DNA from 2 places in the Ensifer sp. 1H6 genome. Region 1 is predicted to be linked to the other one. Evidence: riboswitches for the same ligand, from Rfam matches in the RefSeq annotation. Region 1 holds a riboswitch; the other holds the start of a gene.
The links. Region 1 has a riboswitch for S-adenosylmethionine ahead of BKP54_RS19980 (O-succinylhomoserine sulfhydrylase). Riboswitches for the same ligand answer to the same signal wherever they lie in the genome.
Positions count from the first base shown of each region.

Region 2: it holds a riboswitch for S-adenosylmethionine, as region 1 does, so the genes downstream of both, metA (homoserine O-succinyltransferase) here and BKP54_RS19980 (O-succinylhomoserine sulfhydrylase) in region 1, are expected to answer to the same signal.

Region 1 covers NZ_MOAI01000017.1:14,511-21,738, forward strand. Annotated here, with positions in the region: gene BKP54_RS19965 (Hsp33 family molecular chaperone) at 1-123, shown strand, start outside; gene apaG (Co2+/Mg2+ efflux protein ApaG) at 130-522, opposite strand; partial or broken gene BKP54_RS19975 (CDP-alcohol phosphatidyltransferase family protein) at 634-1,247, shown strand; gene BKP54_RS19980 (O-succinylhomoserine sulfhydrylase) at 1,290-2,474, opposite strand; SAM riboswitch at 2,519-2,597, opposite strand; gene BKP54_RS19985 (2'-deoxycytidine 5'-triphosphate deaminase) at 2,672-3,769, shown strand; tRNA gene BKP54_RS19990 (tRNA-Gly) at 3,850-3,924, shown strand; gene BKP54_RS19995 (transporter substrate-binding domain-containing protein) at 4,110-4,943, shown strand; gene BKP54_RS20000 (sterol desaturase family protein) at 5,031-5,843, opposite strand; gene BKP54_RS20005 (tellurite resistance TerB family protein) at 5,942-6,352, opposite strand; gene BKP54_RS20010 (thermonuclease family protein) at 6,446-7,228, opposite strand, start outside.
Region 2 covers NZ_MOAI01000012.1:182,854-190,081, reverse strand. Annotated here, with positions in the region: gene BKP54_RS16475 (VWA domain-containing protein) at 284-1,468, opposite strand; gene metA (homoserine O-succinyltransferase) at 1,483-2,409, opposite strand; SAM riboswitch at 2,473-2,550, opposite strand; gene BKP54_RS16465 (NUDIX domain-containing protein) at 2,607-3,194, opposite strand; gene BKP54_RS16460 (MoxR family ATPase) at 3,191-4,030, opposite strand; gene BKP54_RS16455 (RidA family protein) at 4,152-4,532, opposite strand; gene leuD (3-isopropylmalate dehydratase small subunit) at 4,541-5,146, opposite strand; gene BKP54_RS16445 (glyoxalase/bleomycin resistance/extradiol dioxygenase family protein) at 5,362-5,793, opposite strand; gene BKP54_RS16440 (hypothetical protein) at 6,043-6,288, opposite strand; gene BKP54_RS16435 (CoA ester lyase) at 6,400-7,228, shown strand, end outside.

The DNA.
Region 1 (7,228 bases):
GTGCTCACCGGACTGCACGCCGACGATATCGAGAGCACCATCGAGGACGGCTTGATCAAGGTGACGTGCGAGTTCTGCTCGACCACCTATCGCTTCGAGGCAAGCGAGGTCCGCCAGCAGTAGGATGCCTCAATTCAGGGTTCGAACGAGCCCTGGTGAATCAAGCGAGAAGGCGGGGATTGCCACGTTGAAGTGTTCTCCGCCTTCCGATTCCATGCTGTAGTGGCCGAACATGACGCCGGACGGCGTATCGAGCGGGCATCCGGAGGAATATTCGTAGGTATCGCCGGGGTTCAGCAACGGTTGCTCTCCGATGACACCGGGCCCGCTGACTTCGTCCACCTGGCCGTTCTCGTCGGTAATATGCCAGTAGCGTGTCATCAGCCGAACCGACTCGGCCGAATGGTTGGCGATGACGATGCGGTAGCCCCAGACATAGCGGCTGTCATCCGGATCAGATTGCTCTTCCAGATAATAAGGCTCCACCGTAACTTCTATGTCGCGAGTGAGCGCGCGATACATGAGCAACACCTTGTTTCAAGTCTTTCAGGGTATTCTACAGCAAGATGGTTTCGTCAAGAATAACGGCAGGATTGCATGCGTCGGCGGCAAGTCTGCGGAAAGGCGAGGCCGATGCTTGATGGCGCGGTGAGAAAACATCTGGATCCGATACTGGATCGGCTCGGTGCAGCACTTGCCCGCGGGGGTGTCGGTGCCAATGCGGTCACGATCACCGGCTCGCGCTCGGCCTCGTTGCCGCTGTCCTCATTGCCGGACAATACTACCTTGCCGCCGCCATTGTTATCGTCGTTAGCCGGCTTTGCGATGGACTTGATGGTGCGGTGGCACGCGCCACGCGCAAAACCGATTTCGGTGGTTTCCTCGACATCGTGCTCGACTTCGCCTTCTACGGTGCCATCCCGCTCGGCTTCATCGGCGCCGATCCGCAGGCCAACGGTCTTGTCGGCGGTCTGCTGCTCTTCTCGTTCTACGTCAACGGATCGAGTTTTCTCGCCTATGCCATTATGGCCGAAAAGCGAGCGATGACGACGGATGTGCGGGGGGTAAAATCGCTCTACTTCACCACCGGGCTTGCCGAGGCGACGGAGACGATCGCCGCCTTCCTGGCCTTCTGCCTGTTCCCGACGTGGTTTCCGCTGCTGGCGGCGCTGTTTGCGGTCGTCTGCCTCTACACCGCGCTATCGCGCATTGTGCTCGCGCGAACGCGTTTTCGCGACGTCGAGTAGCGGCCGCCGCCGATCTCGGGGCGGCCGTCTTGTTCGTGGGTATCAGGCCTTGACGGTCTTCAGCGCGCGGGCGAAGTCCTCGACGATGTCGTCGCTGTCCTCGATACCGGCGGAGAAACGAACGGTGCCGGCGGAAATGCCGAGCTCGTCGCGAGCTTCGTCCGTCAGGTTCTTGTGCGTCGTCGTCGCCGGATGGGTGATCAGGCTTTTGGAATCGCCAAGATTGTTGGAGATGCGGGCGATCTGCAGTGCGTTCTGCAGTGCGAAGGCCGCATCCTTGCCGCCCTTGAGTTCGAAGGCGACAAGGGTCGAACCGCCGGTCATCTGCTTGGCGATGATGTCGGCCTGCGGATGGTCCGCGCGGCCGGGGTAGATCACCTTGGCGATCTGCGGCTGCTCGGCGAGGAAGTCGGCGACGCGACGGGCGTTTTCGGTCTGCTGCTTGACGCGCAGCGGCAGCGTCTCGATGCCCTTCAGCAACGTCCAGGCGTTGAACGGCGACATCGCCGGGCCGGTGTGGCGGAAGTAGTCATGCAGATGCTCGTTGATCCAGTCCTTGTCGGACAGAACCACGCCACCGAGGCACCGGCCCTGGCCGTCGATATGCTTGGTGGCGGAATAGACGACGATATGCGCGCCGAGTTCCAGCGGCTTCTGAAACAGCGGCGTGGCGAAGACGTTGTCGACCACGACCTTGGCGCCGATCTGGTTGGCGAGCCGAGAAACGCCTGAAATGTCGATCACTTCCAGCGTCGGGTTGGTCGGGCTTTCCAGGAAGAAGACCTTGGTGTTCTTCTGGATCGCCTTTTCCCAGTTCGCGAGATCGCGTCCGTCGACCAGCGTGCATTCGATGCCGTATTTCGGGGCCAGCGTCTCGACCACCCAGCGGCAGGAGCCGAAGAGGGCGCGGGCGGCAACGATGTGGTCGCCGGCCTTCAGCTGGCATAAAATGGCGGCAGTGACGGCAGCCATGCCTGATGCCGTGGCGCGCGCGTCTTCGGCGCCTTCCAGCATGCACATGCGCTTTTCAAACATGTCGTTGGTAGGGCTGCCGTAACGGGCATAGATGAAGCCTTCGGTCTCGCCCTTGAAGCGTGCTTCCGCCGCCTCGGATGTCTCGTAGACGAAGCCCTGGGTGAGGAAGATCGCCTCGGACGTCTCGCCGTGCTGGGAGCGGGTCGTTCCGCCGTGGACGAGTTGGGTTGCCGGGCGCCAGTTTTTGCTCATGTGACGATCACCTTCAAAAACAAAAAAACCGGCCGCGTGAAGGGCCGGTTTGAAACCCGGCCTTTTTAGCTACTTGTTTAACGTGGCTGCAAGCCGACCGGCCAAATCACCACGGGATAAAGCTCCAATACTGCTTGGGTGCGCTTGCGTCAATTCCTGGAGTTTGGTTTTGTCTCGCAACTGAAAAGAGGATCGAAATGGGCCGCGAGACTGGGATTTTGGCCGACCGCGCGATCGCCGCGCTGTTTGCGACCGGACGCTTGAAAAGCGAAAAGGCGCTGGATACCGATCAGATCCAGCCGGCAAGCCTCGACCTGCGCCTCGGCGCCAAGGCATTTCGCGTGCGCGCGAGCTTCATGCCGGGGCCGGCGCATCTCGTTGCCGACAAGCTCGACCGGCTGAAACTGCATGTCGTCGATCTCTCCGACGGCGCCGTGCTGGAAACCGGCTGCGTTTATATCGTGCCGCTGATGGAAAGCCTCGATCTGCCGGAGACCATGTCGGCTTCGGCAAATCCGAAGAGCTCGACCGGTCGCCTCGACATCTTCACCCGCGTCATCACCGATCGCGCCCAGGAGTTCGACAAGATCCCGGCTGGATATCGCGGACCGCTTTACCTCGAAATCAGCCCGCGCACCTTCCCGATCGTCGTGCGGCGCGGTTCGCGCCTGTCGCAGATCCGCTTCCGCACCGGCCAGTCGCTGCTCTCCGAGCAGGAACTGCTGGCGCTGCATGAAAGCGATATGCTGGTTGCGAGCGACAAGCCCAATGTCAGCGGCGGCGGGATCGCGCTCTCGATCGATCTCAAGGGTACGGGCCCGGACGGACTGATCGGCTACCGCGGCAAGCATCACACCGCGGTCGTCGATGTCGACAAGAAGGCGCAGCATGCCGTGTTCGACTTCTGGGAGCCGCTCTATAGCCGTGGCCGCGACGAGCTGATCCTCGATCCCGACGAATTCTACATCCTCGTTTCGCGCGAAGCTGTGCATGTTCCGCCGCTCTACGCTGCCGAGATGACGCCGTTCGATCCATTGGTCGGTGAATTCCGCGTGCATTATGCCGGCTTCTTCGATCCGGGCTTCGGCCATGCCTCTGCCGGCGGCAGCGGCAGCCGAGCGGTGCTCGAAGTCCGCAGCCACGAGGTTCCCTTCATCCTCGAGCATGGCCAGATCGTCGGCCGGCTGGTCTATGAACATATGCTGGAACGCCCGGAGGGACTTTACGGCCTCGGTCTTGGCTCCAACTATCAGGCTCAGGGTCTCAAGCTCTCCAAGCATTTCCACGCGGAGTAACAGAAAAAGTGCCGTTGCGCGGCAACGCGGCGCAACGGTCCTTGACAGATGCATGCGGTTGAGGAAGTTTCCGAAGCGCTGCGGGTGTAGTTCAGTGGTAGAACGCCAGCTTCCCAAGCTTGATGTCGTCGGTTCGATCCCGATCACCCGCTCCACTTTTTTCTTCAATGTCAGCCCATCGCGCTTTGAGCCGGCACTCCTGCGTGCGACGGCCCGAACCGTCGGACGCCGAAGCCAGTAGCCAGCCCGGTTCCATCCGGCTAATCTTGTCATCACCCATGAATCATCTGCGGCCGCGCTGGCCGTGCGGTACCACCAAGAGACGCGCTGGCCATTGCCCATGAAAATCCACCGACTGCTGGCTCTGTGCGTGTATCTGATGGCCGGTTCGCTTGCCGCCCAGCCCAGGGATCTGCCCAATCTGTTCGATGCGCGCGAGCGCATTGCCAAGCCGGATCTGACCGGCCTTGCGCGCCTACGGTTCCTGACCACGGTGGATTTCCCGCCGTTCAACTTCATCGACCAATCGGGCAAGCTTTCGGGCTTCCATGTCGACCTGGTGCGCGAGATCTGCCGCGAACTCGATATCGAAGCCAAATGCCAGATCCAGGCGGTCACCTATGCCGAGCTGCTCCCGGCGCTGGAAGAGGGACAGGGCGAGGCGGTCGCCGCCGGCATCTCCGTCAGTCCGGAACTGCGTCAGCGCTTCGGCTTCTCCAGGCCGTTCATACGGCTTCCTGCGCGCTTCGCCGTCAACACCAAGGCAGCCGGCGCCGTCTCCGATCCGTCGGGCCTGAAGGGCAAGGCGGTGGGCGTCGTTTCCGGCACCACGCATGAGGTGATGTTCAGGGCCTTTTTCCCCAAGCTTGAAGCCAGGATCTTTCCCGATCGCGATGCCATGCTCGCCGCTCTGCAGAAGGGCGAGGTCGCAGCCGTCTTTTCCGACGGCATGCAGCTTTCCTTCTGGGTGTCCGGCAGCGCTGCCGCCGGATGCTGCGCGCTTGTCGACGGCGCCTATTTCTCGCAACGCTTTCTTGGCGAGGGCCTGACGATCATGAACCGCAAGGCCGAGCCGGCGCTGACGCAGGCGATCGATCACGCCTTGCTGGCGCTTTCGCGCAGTGGGCGGCTCGACGAGATCTACCTGCGCTATTTCCCGAACGGAATTTACTAGGAGCGTTTCAGCGGCTCCTCTGAGACAGAAACGCTCTGCAGTTTATGTCGCCAAACCGCCGCACACTTTGCGCGGACATGCTCCAAATCAACTGCGACGGAAGGGCAGGAGTAACGACCACAAAAGCTTGGTCGGCTCGCTGCGGCCATAGGCGGTCAACCCCGTTTCGATCGCATCGTCGCCCCGTCGCGGCCGATCCGTATAGGTCGAGAACAGCCGGTCCCAGATCGCCAGGTTGAAGCCGTAGTTCGAATCCGTTTCCGAGCGCTCGGTCGAGTGGTGGATGCGGTGCATGTCGGGCGTGACGATCAGCAGCCGCAGCGCCCGGTCGAGGCGGGGTGGCAGCCGCAGATTGGCATGGTTGAACATGGCAGCGGCATTCAGCACGATCTCGAACATCAGCACGGCGACGGCAGGTGCGCCGAGCGCGACGACGACGGCAATCTTCCAGATCATCGAGACGACGATCTCCAGCGGATGAAAGCGCAGCGCCGTGGTCAGGTCGACGCCCGGGTCGGCGTGATGAACCCGGTGCATTCGCCATAGGGCGGGGACCTTGTGAAAGGCGACATGTTCCAGCCAGACGGCGAAGTCGAGCAAGACGAAGGCGATTGCGCCGGCCACGAGCGGAGGAACGCCCAATGCCGGCAGCAGGCCGTATCCCCGCGCTTCAGCCCAGAGTGCCGCGCCCGTGGCAGCGGCCGGGAAGATCAGCCGCAGCGAAAGCGAGGACAGAACCAGGATAGAGAGGTTGGTAAACCAGCGGCGCGCCTTCAGCGCCTTTTGCAGTTCCGGCCGCTCCAGCCTCGGGTGCAGAAGCTCGAGCGCCGCCATGGCGGCAAAGACCGAGAGAAAGGCCAAAAGGCGCCACATGGGTTCGGTCACGCCGAAAAGCTGCATCCCTCAGGCCTCGCTGCCGTTTTTCGGTGAAGCGATATCACGCTTCGGCAGGAGAGCGCCAAGACACGTTGACGTGAACCGGCCGGATCGGCCCGCCGTTACCTGCGGAAGCGGGCGAGCGCGCCGCGTTCGATTGCAGCGCAGGTAAGCTTGTCGAGGCCGAGGCGATCACGCAGCAACTGCAAAAGGCGGATCTCCTCGTTGCGGATGCGCTGGTCGGCGGCCGCAATCTCGACGGCGAGCGCATAAGCCGTCTCGTAAAGCCTCTCCGGCAGCGCCTCGCGAACGATCTCAAGCACGATGTCGAGGCCTTCAGGGGCGGCAAGCTGGGCTGAGCATTCGTGGCCGACGAGCACAAGCTGGTCCTCGTCGAAGCCTTCGAAGGCGGGAAGAAACTGCACGAGCCTGCCGATGCGCGCGAACTCGTCGTCGCTCATCTCCCGGTCGACCGCCGACATCATCACCATGACATAGACAAGGGCTTCGTGCTGGCTGAGGTTGGGTGGCATGGAGGCTTTCCGCAAAGTGTCTGCTGCAGCGACGTCTGCGCGTCTAATAAGACGCGCGGCGCTGTAGGAAGAACTGGTGTGTTCCGCCGTTCCTTACAAGTCCGGTGCCGCTTCGTCCATCGTTGCAGCGGCGCTCGGATCGTCGAACGGCATCGGCGTTTGGCGAAAATCGCGCGGGTCATCGCCGTAGAAGCCAAGCCTTGACTTGCGTGCCGCTTCGGCCTGCTCTTCAAGCACCGAGCCCGGCAACGGTGTCGCCCAGCCATTGGCAACCAGCCAGGCGGCAGGATCCTGGCCGCCGACGGTGCACCGGGCGGTGACGGTCTCGCCCGTTCCGTCTCCGGGGATGTCGCAGTTGACCGCACGGGCACGCAGGAAGTTGCGGAAGGCGGTCCGGGCGACCATGCCGCAGGGCCAGCTTTTGCCGGCGCTTTCGCAGGTCCGTTCCGCCGCTTCCGGCTCGATGCCGTCGAGTTGCAGTGTTATCTTGCCGAAGCGGATGAGCCCGGCGGCGAGCGCCATCGGCTGTTGGAGGACCGTCGGCGCCTTCGGCTTGTCCCTGTCGGTATCCGACAGCGGCGTTCGCGGTTCTATGCGTTCGAGTGGCTTCGTCGTGACTTCGTCGGGCAGACCAAACTGTTGCGGTTCGATGGCGCGGGCAGTGGTCTCGGTCGAGTGGGAGCTGCTTTCGCTCTGGCCACCATCAGGCACCGTGTCGTTCTGTTCAGGGGCCGTCATGTCGAACGGCACGTCTTCGGCGCCGACCTCAGGCTGCGTTTCCCCCATGTCGGGCGTTTCGAGCACGAAGTCCGGCGTGGCGCCACTTTCCCGGTCGCGGATCGTCGTGGCGCCGGCATAGAGGATGCCGGTATAGAG
Region 2 (7,228 bases), on a different contig from region 1:
GCTCCCCCACAGCGCCGCGCGTCTTAGCAGACGCGCAAAGGTCGCTGTACACTCTAGAACTGCTGCATGTTGTATCCTTAAATCGGCTAGAGCGCCGTGCGTTCAGATGAACACACAAAGGACGCTCTAGCACTTTGATTCTAGAGCATCTTATCCGCTTTCAGTGATTCCACTTGAAAGCGGGATGCTCTACGATTTACGGAAACATGCAGTCCTCACGACAAGCAACCTGCGTCATTTCAGGTGGATCGGCAACCGGAAATCGAGATTTTCTGCGGTAGATTCAGCGTGATAGTTGTTTCGTCGCGTCCTGCAGTCCGGCAAGCGTCAAGGGAAACATCCGTCCGCCTACGAGGCTCCTGATCATGCCGATCGACTGAGTGTAGCCCCAATGCTGCTCGGCAACCGGATTGAGCCAGATAGACCGGGGAAAATGGGCGGCGATACGCGAGAGCCAGAGCCCGCCGGCCTCGTCGTTCCAATGCTCGACCGAACCGCCGGGGTGGCTGATCTCATAGGGGCTCATCGATGCGTCGCCGACGAAGATCGCGCGGTAGTCGCTGCCGAAGGTGCGCAGCAGCTCCGCCGTGCGGGTGATGTCGGCGCGCCGGCGGCGATTGTCCTTCCACAGGCCTTCGTAGACGCAATTGTGGAAGTAGAAGTGCTCCATGTGGCGGAATTCGCCGCGTGCCGCCGAAAACAGCTCCTCAACGATGCGGATATGGTCGTCCATCGAACCGCCGACGTCGAAGAACATCAAGAGCTTGATAGCATTGCGCCGTTCCGGCCGGGTGACGACATCGAGATAGCCGTGCTCGGCGGTGGCGCGGATCGTGCCGGAGAGGTCGAGTTCGTCGGCAGCACCCTGGCGCACCCAGCGCCTGAGCCGTTTGAGCGCCACCTTGATGTTGCGCGTGCCGAGTTCGACCGTGTCGTCGTAATCCCTGAATTCGCGCCGGTCCCACACCTTGACCGCGCGCCGGTGCCGCGAGCCGTCCTGGCCGATGCGCACACCTTCGGGATTGTAGCCATAGGCGCCGAAGGGTGAGGTGCCGGCGGTGCCGATCCATTTGGCGCCGCCCTGGTGGCGCCCTTCCTGTTCGCTGAGCCGCTGGCGCAAGGTCTCCATCAGGGTCTCGAAGCCGCCAAGGCTTTCGACCAGGCGCTTCTCTTCCTCGGTCAGATATTTTTCGGCAAGCTTGCGCAACCACTCTTCGGGGATTTCACCCTGCGCGAACTCGTCTGGCGGATTGATGGCCTCAAGGCCGGAAAAACAATGCCGGAATACGCCGTCGAAGCGGTCGATATGGCGCTCATCCTTCACCAATGCCGTGCGTGCGAGAAAATAGAACGCCTCGATATCGAAGGTGGCAATGCCCGCCTCCATGCCCTCGATCAAGGACAGGAATTCCCGGAGCGTCACCGGGATCTTCGCGGCCTTCAATTCGAGGAAGAAGGGGATGAACATCCGCGGCTCCGGCCCTAGCTTTCGTTCCTGCCGATCAGGTCCATTTCGTAGGGCGTCGTCTGGTACATCTCGTTGATCCAGTTGCCGAAGAAAAGATGCGCATGGCTGCGCCAGCGGTTCTGCGGCGGCAGGGTTGAATCATTGTGCGGGAAGTAGTCATGCGGCATCTTGATCGGTACGCCCGCATCCACATCCCGGAAATATTCGTCCGATAGCGAAGTGGAATCATACTCTACGTGATTGAACATGTAGAGGCGCTTGCCCTTCTTCTCGTGCACGAGGCACACACCCATCTCCTTCGATTCCATCAGGATCTCAAGGTCGGGCACCGCATCGATGTCGGCGCGGCGCACTTCGGTCCAGCGCGACACCGGCACGGCGAAATCGTCGGAAAAGCCGTTGAGATAGACGGAGGAGGGCTGCAGGTTCTGGTGGCGGTAGACGCCGAAAGCCTTCTCCTTCAGCGGATATTTCGGCACGCCATGGAAATGATAGATCGCCGCCATCGCGCCCCAGCAGACGTTCAGCGTCGAATGCACGTTGGTCGTCGTCCAGTCGAGGATGCGCTTGAGTTCGTCCCAATAGGTGACGTCCTCGTATTCCAGCGTTTCGACCGGGGCGCCGGTGATGATGAAGCCGTCGAACTTGCGGGCCTTCACCTCCTCCCAGGTCTCGTAGAAGGCAAGCAGGTGTTCCTCGGAGGTGTTCTTCGCGCGGTGCGCGCCGATGCGGATCAGCGACAGCTCGACCTGCAGCGGCGAGGCGCCGATGAGGCGCGCCATCTGGATCTCGGTCTTGACCTTGTTCGGCATGAGGTTCAGCAGCCCGATCTGGAGCGGGCGGATATCCTGACGGATCGCCACGGTCTCGGTCATCACCCGCACGCCCTCGGTCGCGAGGGTCTCGAATGCGGGCAGCGTATCGGGTATCTTGATGGGCATGGGGCTTCCACTCGATCAATACAAAAAAACCGGCGGCGATTGATCGCGACCGGTCCTCGGAAAATCCACGTTTCCTCGGCCCTTTAGCGATTTGTTTAACGTGGCTGCAAGCCGGCCGGCCAAATCACCACGGATTGTTTGATAGCGCGGCAAGGCCGCGGGGGTCAATGAAAAACGATTCGTGTGGGTTGGCCCCTCTACCGGCTGCCGCCACCTTCTCCCCGCAGGCGGGGAGAAGGGACATTGCCGCGGCCGTTCGGCTCCCTTTCAGGCTTACAGCAGGTGATGAGGTTGCGGTCGCCGCGTTCCCCCGCCCCGCTTGCGGGGAGAGGGTTAGGGTGAGGGGCATCTGTTGCTAGGTGCAGCAAGTCCAGACCGTTCTGCATGCCATATCCCAGCCGCTTGCCGGCCTCGCTCTGACTGAGCCAGAAGAAGCGAAAGCGGATCGGCGGGCCACCGCTCTCCGGCGTCATTTCGCGGTGCAGCCAGGGTTCCTTTTGTTCGCCGGCTAACGGCCCATGGAAATAGTGCCGGCGATGGCAGATTTTCCGGCCGTTCTGCGTGAAGTGATAGTCCTGCGTTTTAAATGGCAATAATGCCGGCGGCGGCGTCAGCCCGGTCTCCTCGACAAATTCGCGGAAGGCCGCCGCTTCAGGGCTTTCTCCCGGTTCTATCGTGCCGCCCGGGACCTGCAGATCTACATCGGGAAAGTCCGGCTCGTCGAAGACGAGCAGATGCCCTCGCCAGGTGGCGTAGATCAGGACCTTGTTGGCGTCCGGTCTCATCCGTCGCGGCGTGCCATGAAGGCCAGGCGCTCGAAAAGGTGGACGTCCTGCTCATTCTTGAGAAGCGCGCCGTGCAGCTTCGGCAGCATGGTCTTTGGATCGGCGCGCAGGTCGGCCGGGTCGATCTCGTCGGCGACGAGCAGGCGGATCCAGTCGAGCGCTTCGGAGGTCGAGGGCTTCTTCTTCAGCCCCGGCACCTGGCGGATATCGTAGAAGGCGGCAAGGGCTGCCGAAAGCAGCGTCTTGCGGATGCCGGGATAGTGCACCTCGACGATGCGGGCGAGCGTGTCTGCGTCGGGAAAGCGGATATAGTGGAAGAAGCAGCGGCGCAGAAAAGCGTCCGGCAGTTCCTTCTCGTTGTTGGAGGTGATGACGACGATCGGCCGCTGGCGGGCGTGGATCGTCTCGTTGGTCTCGTAGACGTGGAACTCCATCCGGTCGAGTTCCTGCAGCAGGTCGTTCGGAAACTCGATGTCGGCCTTGTCGATTTCGTCGATCAAGAGCACCACACGCTTCCCGGCCTCGAAGGCCTGCCAAAGCTTGCCCTTGCGGATGTAGTTCTTGACGTCGTTGACGCGCTCGTCGCCGAGCTGGCTGTCGCGCAGGCGCGAGACGGCGTCATATTCGTAAAGTCCCTGCTGCGCCTTGGTCGTCGACTTGACGTTCCATTCGATCAGGTCGAGTCCCAGAGCAGCTGCAACCTGCCGCGCAAGCTCGGTCTTGCCGGTGCCGGGCTCGCCCTTGACGAGCAGTGGCCGTTCCAGCCGGATCGCGGCGTTGACGGCGATCATCAGGTCCTTGTCGGCGATATAGTCGGCGGTGCCTTCGAATTGCATGGGCTTCTTCCGGTCATAGTGATGCGGAAAACGGTCCTGCGGGCGAGGGCCGTCGTCATGCTTCTGCAGTAGCGCATAAGCGGTGCAGGTGTCACTGCCGCTGGCTGCGACCCGTCAGACGTCAGCCGCGGAAGGCGGTAACCTCGATCTCGATCAGCATTTCCGGGCGGATGAGATCGCAGACGATCATGGTGGCGGCAGGGCGGATTTCGCCGAACATCTCGCCGAAGATCGGAAAAACCCGGTCGGCGAAACTGGCATCGGTGACGTAGTAGTGATTGCGCACCACGTCTAAGAGCGAGAAGCCCGCCTCTTTCAGCGCGCCCTCGATCGTCTTCAGGCAATTGTGCGCCTGCTCTTCCACCGTTTCCGGCATGGTCATGGTGGCGTAGTCGTAGCCGGTGGTGCCGGAGACGAAACACCAGTCGCCCTTGGCGACGGCACGCGAATAGCCTGCCGTCTTCTCGAAGGGCGAACCGGAAGAGATGAGCTTGCGCGTCATCCCGTCGCTCACGCCCAGGGGCGCGAGGCGGTGGTCGACTTTTCGAAGCTGTCGATGGCCGTTGCCTTCTCCAGCGTCAGGCCGATGTCGTCGAGGCCGTTCAGCAGGCAGTGGCGCTTGAAGGCATCGACCTCGAACTTGACCGTGCCGCCGTCCGGACCAGTAATTTCCTGGGATTCCAGGTCGACCGAGAGGATGGCGTTGGAGCCGCGCGAGGCGTCGTCCATCAGCTTGTCCAGGTTCTCCGGGCTGACGACGATCGGCAGGATGCCGTTCTTGAAACAGTTGTTGTAGAAGATGTCGGCGAACGAGGTCGAGATCACGCAGCGGATGCCGAAGTCGAGAAGCGCCCACGGTGCGTGCTCGCGCGAGGAGCCGCAGCCGAAGTTGTCGCCGGCGACCAGGATCTTGGCGTTCTGGTAGGCGGGCTTGTTGAGCACGAAATCCGGGTTGACCGAGCCGTCCTCGTTGTAGCGCGCTTCGGCGAAAAGTCCGGTGCCGAGGCCGGTGCGCTTGATCGTCTTCAGGTAATCCTTCGGAATGATCATGTCCGTGTCGACGTTGACGACGGGGAGGGGAGCGGCGACGCCGGTGAGCTTGACGAACTTTTCCATAACTTCAGGCCTTCGATTTCAGCGAAATGTTGCGTAAGCGTTTAGATCAGTTTTGCGCCGAAATGAAGGAAAATCTATCCCGAAGATGCTTGCCGGGCGGGTGAAATCGCCTGCCCGGCAAGTGTTGTCGCGGTTGTTTTATCCGTTGGGCGCCTTGCCCGAGGGTTTTGCCGAAATCGGCCGGTGTCTGGCTTCGGTCTCAGCCTGTCTTGACTCTAGCCTGCTTTTACTGGGGCGTTCAGCGCCCAGAGCACGCCGAAGGGGTCGCGCAGCTGCCCGTAGCGATCGCCCCAGAACATCAATTCGATCGGCATCACGACTTCGGCGCCGGCGGCGACCGCCTGGCTCCACCACGCGTCGATGTCGTCGACCGGCAGCATCAGGCTGAAGGCCTGCGGCTTTTCCAGGGCATGGCCGTATTCCGGATAGGCGTCACTGAGCATCAGCGAGCTGCCGTTGATGTGGAGATGGATATGCATCGTCCGGCCCTGGTCGTCGACCGGTTGCCGATAGGCTTCCTTTGCGCCGAAGGCGTGCTTGTAGAATTCCGCCGCCTTGGCCGCGCCGTCGACCTGGAGATAAGGCACCAGGCCGTTGAGGGCCTTCGGCAGCTGGTTTGCGTCTGTTTTCTGCGTCGTGCTGTCCATGTCATGCTCCTGTTGAGGGAATGATGCAGTGGCCATGACCTTTGCTGGCCTGACCCAAGGACGAACGCAAGCGGGTCTTGCCGACACGGGTGTCGCAAAAAAATCGAGCGAGATTGGGCTGCCGCGTCGGGCAGACTCAAGCATTTCGGGAAAAATGCGAAGCGGTTCCCGTCAGGAAGTGCGTAGAAACAAGGAGATAGAGCGCTTCCGCGACGTCGTCTAAACCGGAAACGCTCTGGAGATCGATGCCTAGAGATCGATGATCGTGCCGCGACCGTCGTTCCAGATGCGCATTTCGCGCGGGGCGGCGCCGGAGGTCGGGCGGGCCGTTGCTCGAGCCTGCTTCAGGTTCAGCCGGGCGGCAATGGCGCTGCCGATCGCGACAACGGCGGCGATGCCGGCGAGCGCAAGCGCAAGCGATGCGGTGAAGACGAAGGCTGCCAGCGTAATGGTGATGGCGAGAGCCGTAAAAAGAACAGAACGTATGCTTTGCATGATCGTCACCTTTCTGCTCGGGATGTGGGTGTTGCCGCCGCCGCTTGCAAGAGGGGTGCGGCCGTTCGCCTCGTCTTGCGGAAAAAAGGAAAGGCGGGCACAACTGGCCGCATGACAAAATCGATCGAACATCACCCCGTTCGCCTGCGCCGTTCGGTGCTTTCAGTGCCGGCCGACAATGCCCGCGCACTGGCCAAGGTTGCGGAACTTGCGGCCGATGCCGCGATCTTCGACCTTGAGGATGCGGTGGCGCCGGAGCGCAAGGCCGAGGCGCGGGACGGCCTCGTTCGCCACCTCGTCGAAAACAGGCCGGATTGTGAGGTCATCATCCGCATCAATGCGCTCGGATCGGGCTTCGGCCAGCAGGATCTGGCGGCGGCCGTTTCGGCAAAGCCTGACGCAATCCTGCTGCCCAAGGTCGAAAGTCCGGCCGATATCCAGATCGTCGCCGACTGGCTGGCCGATAACGATGCGCCGGAGGCGTTGCGTCTCTGGGCGATGATCGAAACGCCGCGCGGTGTCGTCAATGCGCCTGTTATCGCCGAGACCGGCCGCACCTTCGGCGGCAGGCTCGATTGTTTCGTCGTCGGCCTCAACGACCTGCGCAAGGAAACCGGTGTTCCCGACCGGCCCGGCCGTCCGTACCTCATCCCCTGGCTGATGCAGATCCTTTTGGCCGCACGCGGGAGCGGTCTCGACGTCATCGATGCGGTGTTCAACGATTTCCGTGACGCCGACGGTTTCGACGAGGAGTGCCGGCAGGGGCGCGACATGGGCTATGACGGCAAGATGCTGATCCACCCGCTGCAGATCGGCCCGGCCAACGAACGCTTCGGCGTCGAGCAGGCGGCCGTCGACGAGGCGCGCGCCATCATCGCCGCCTTCGCGCTGCCGGAGAACGCGGAAAAAGGTGTCATCAATCTTCATGGCCGAATGATCG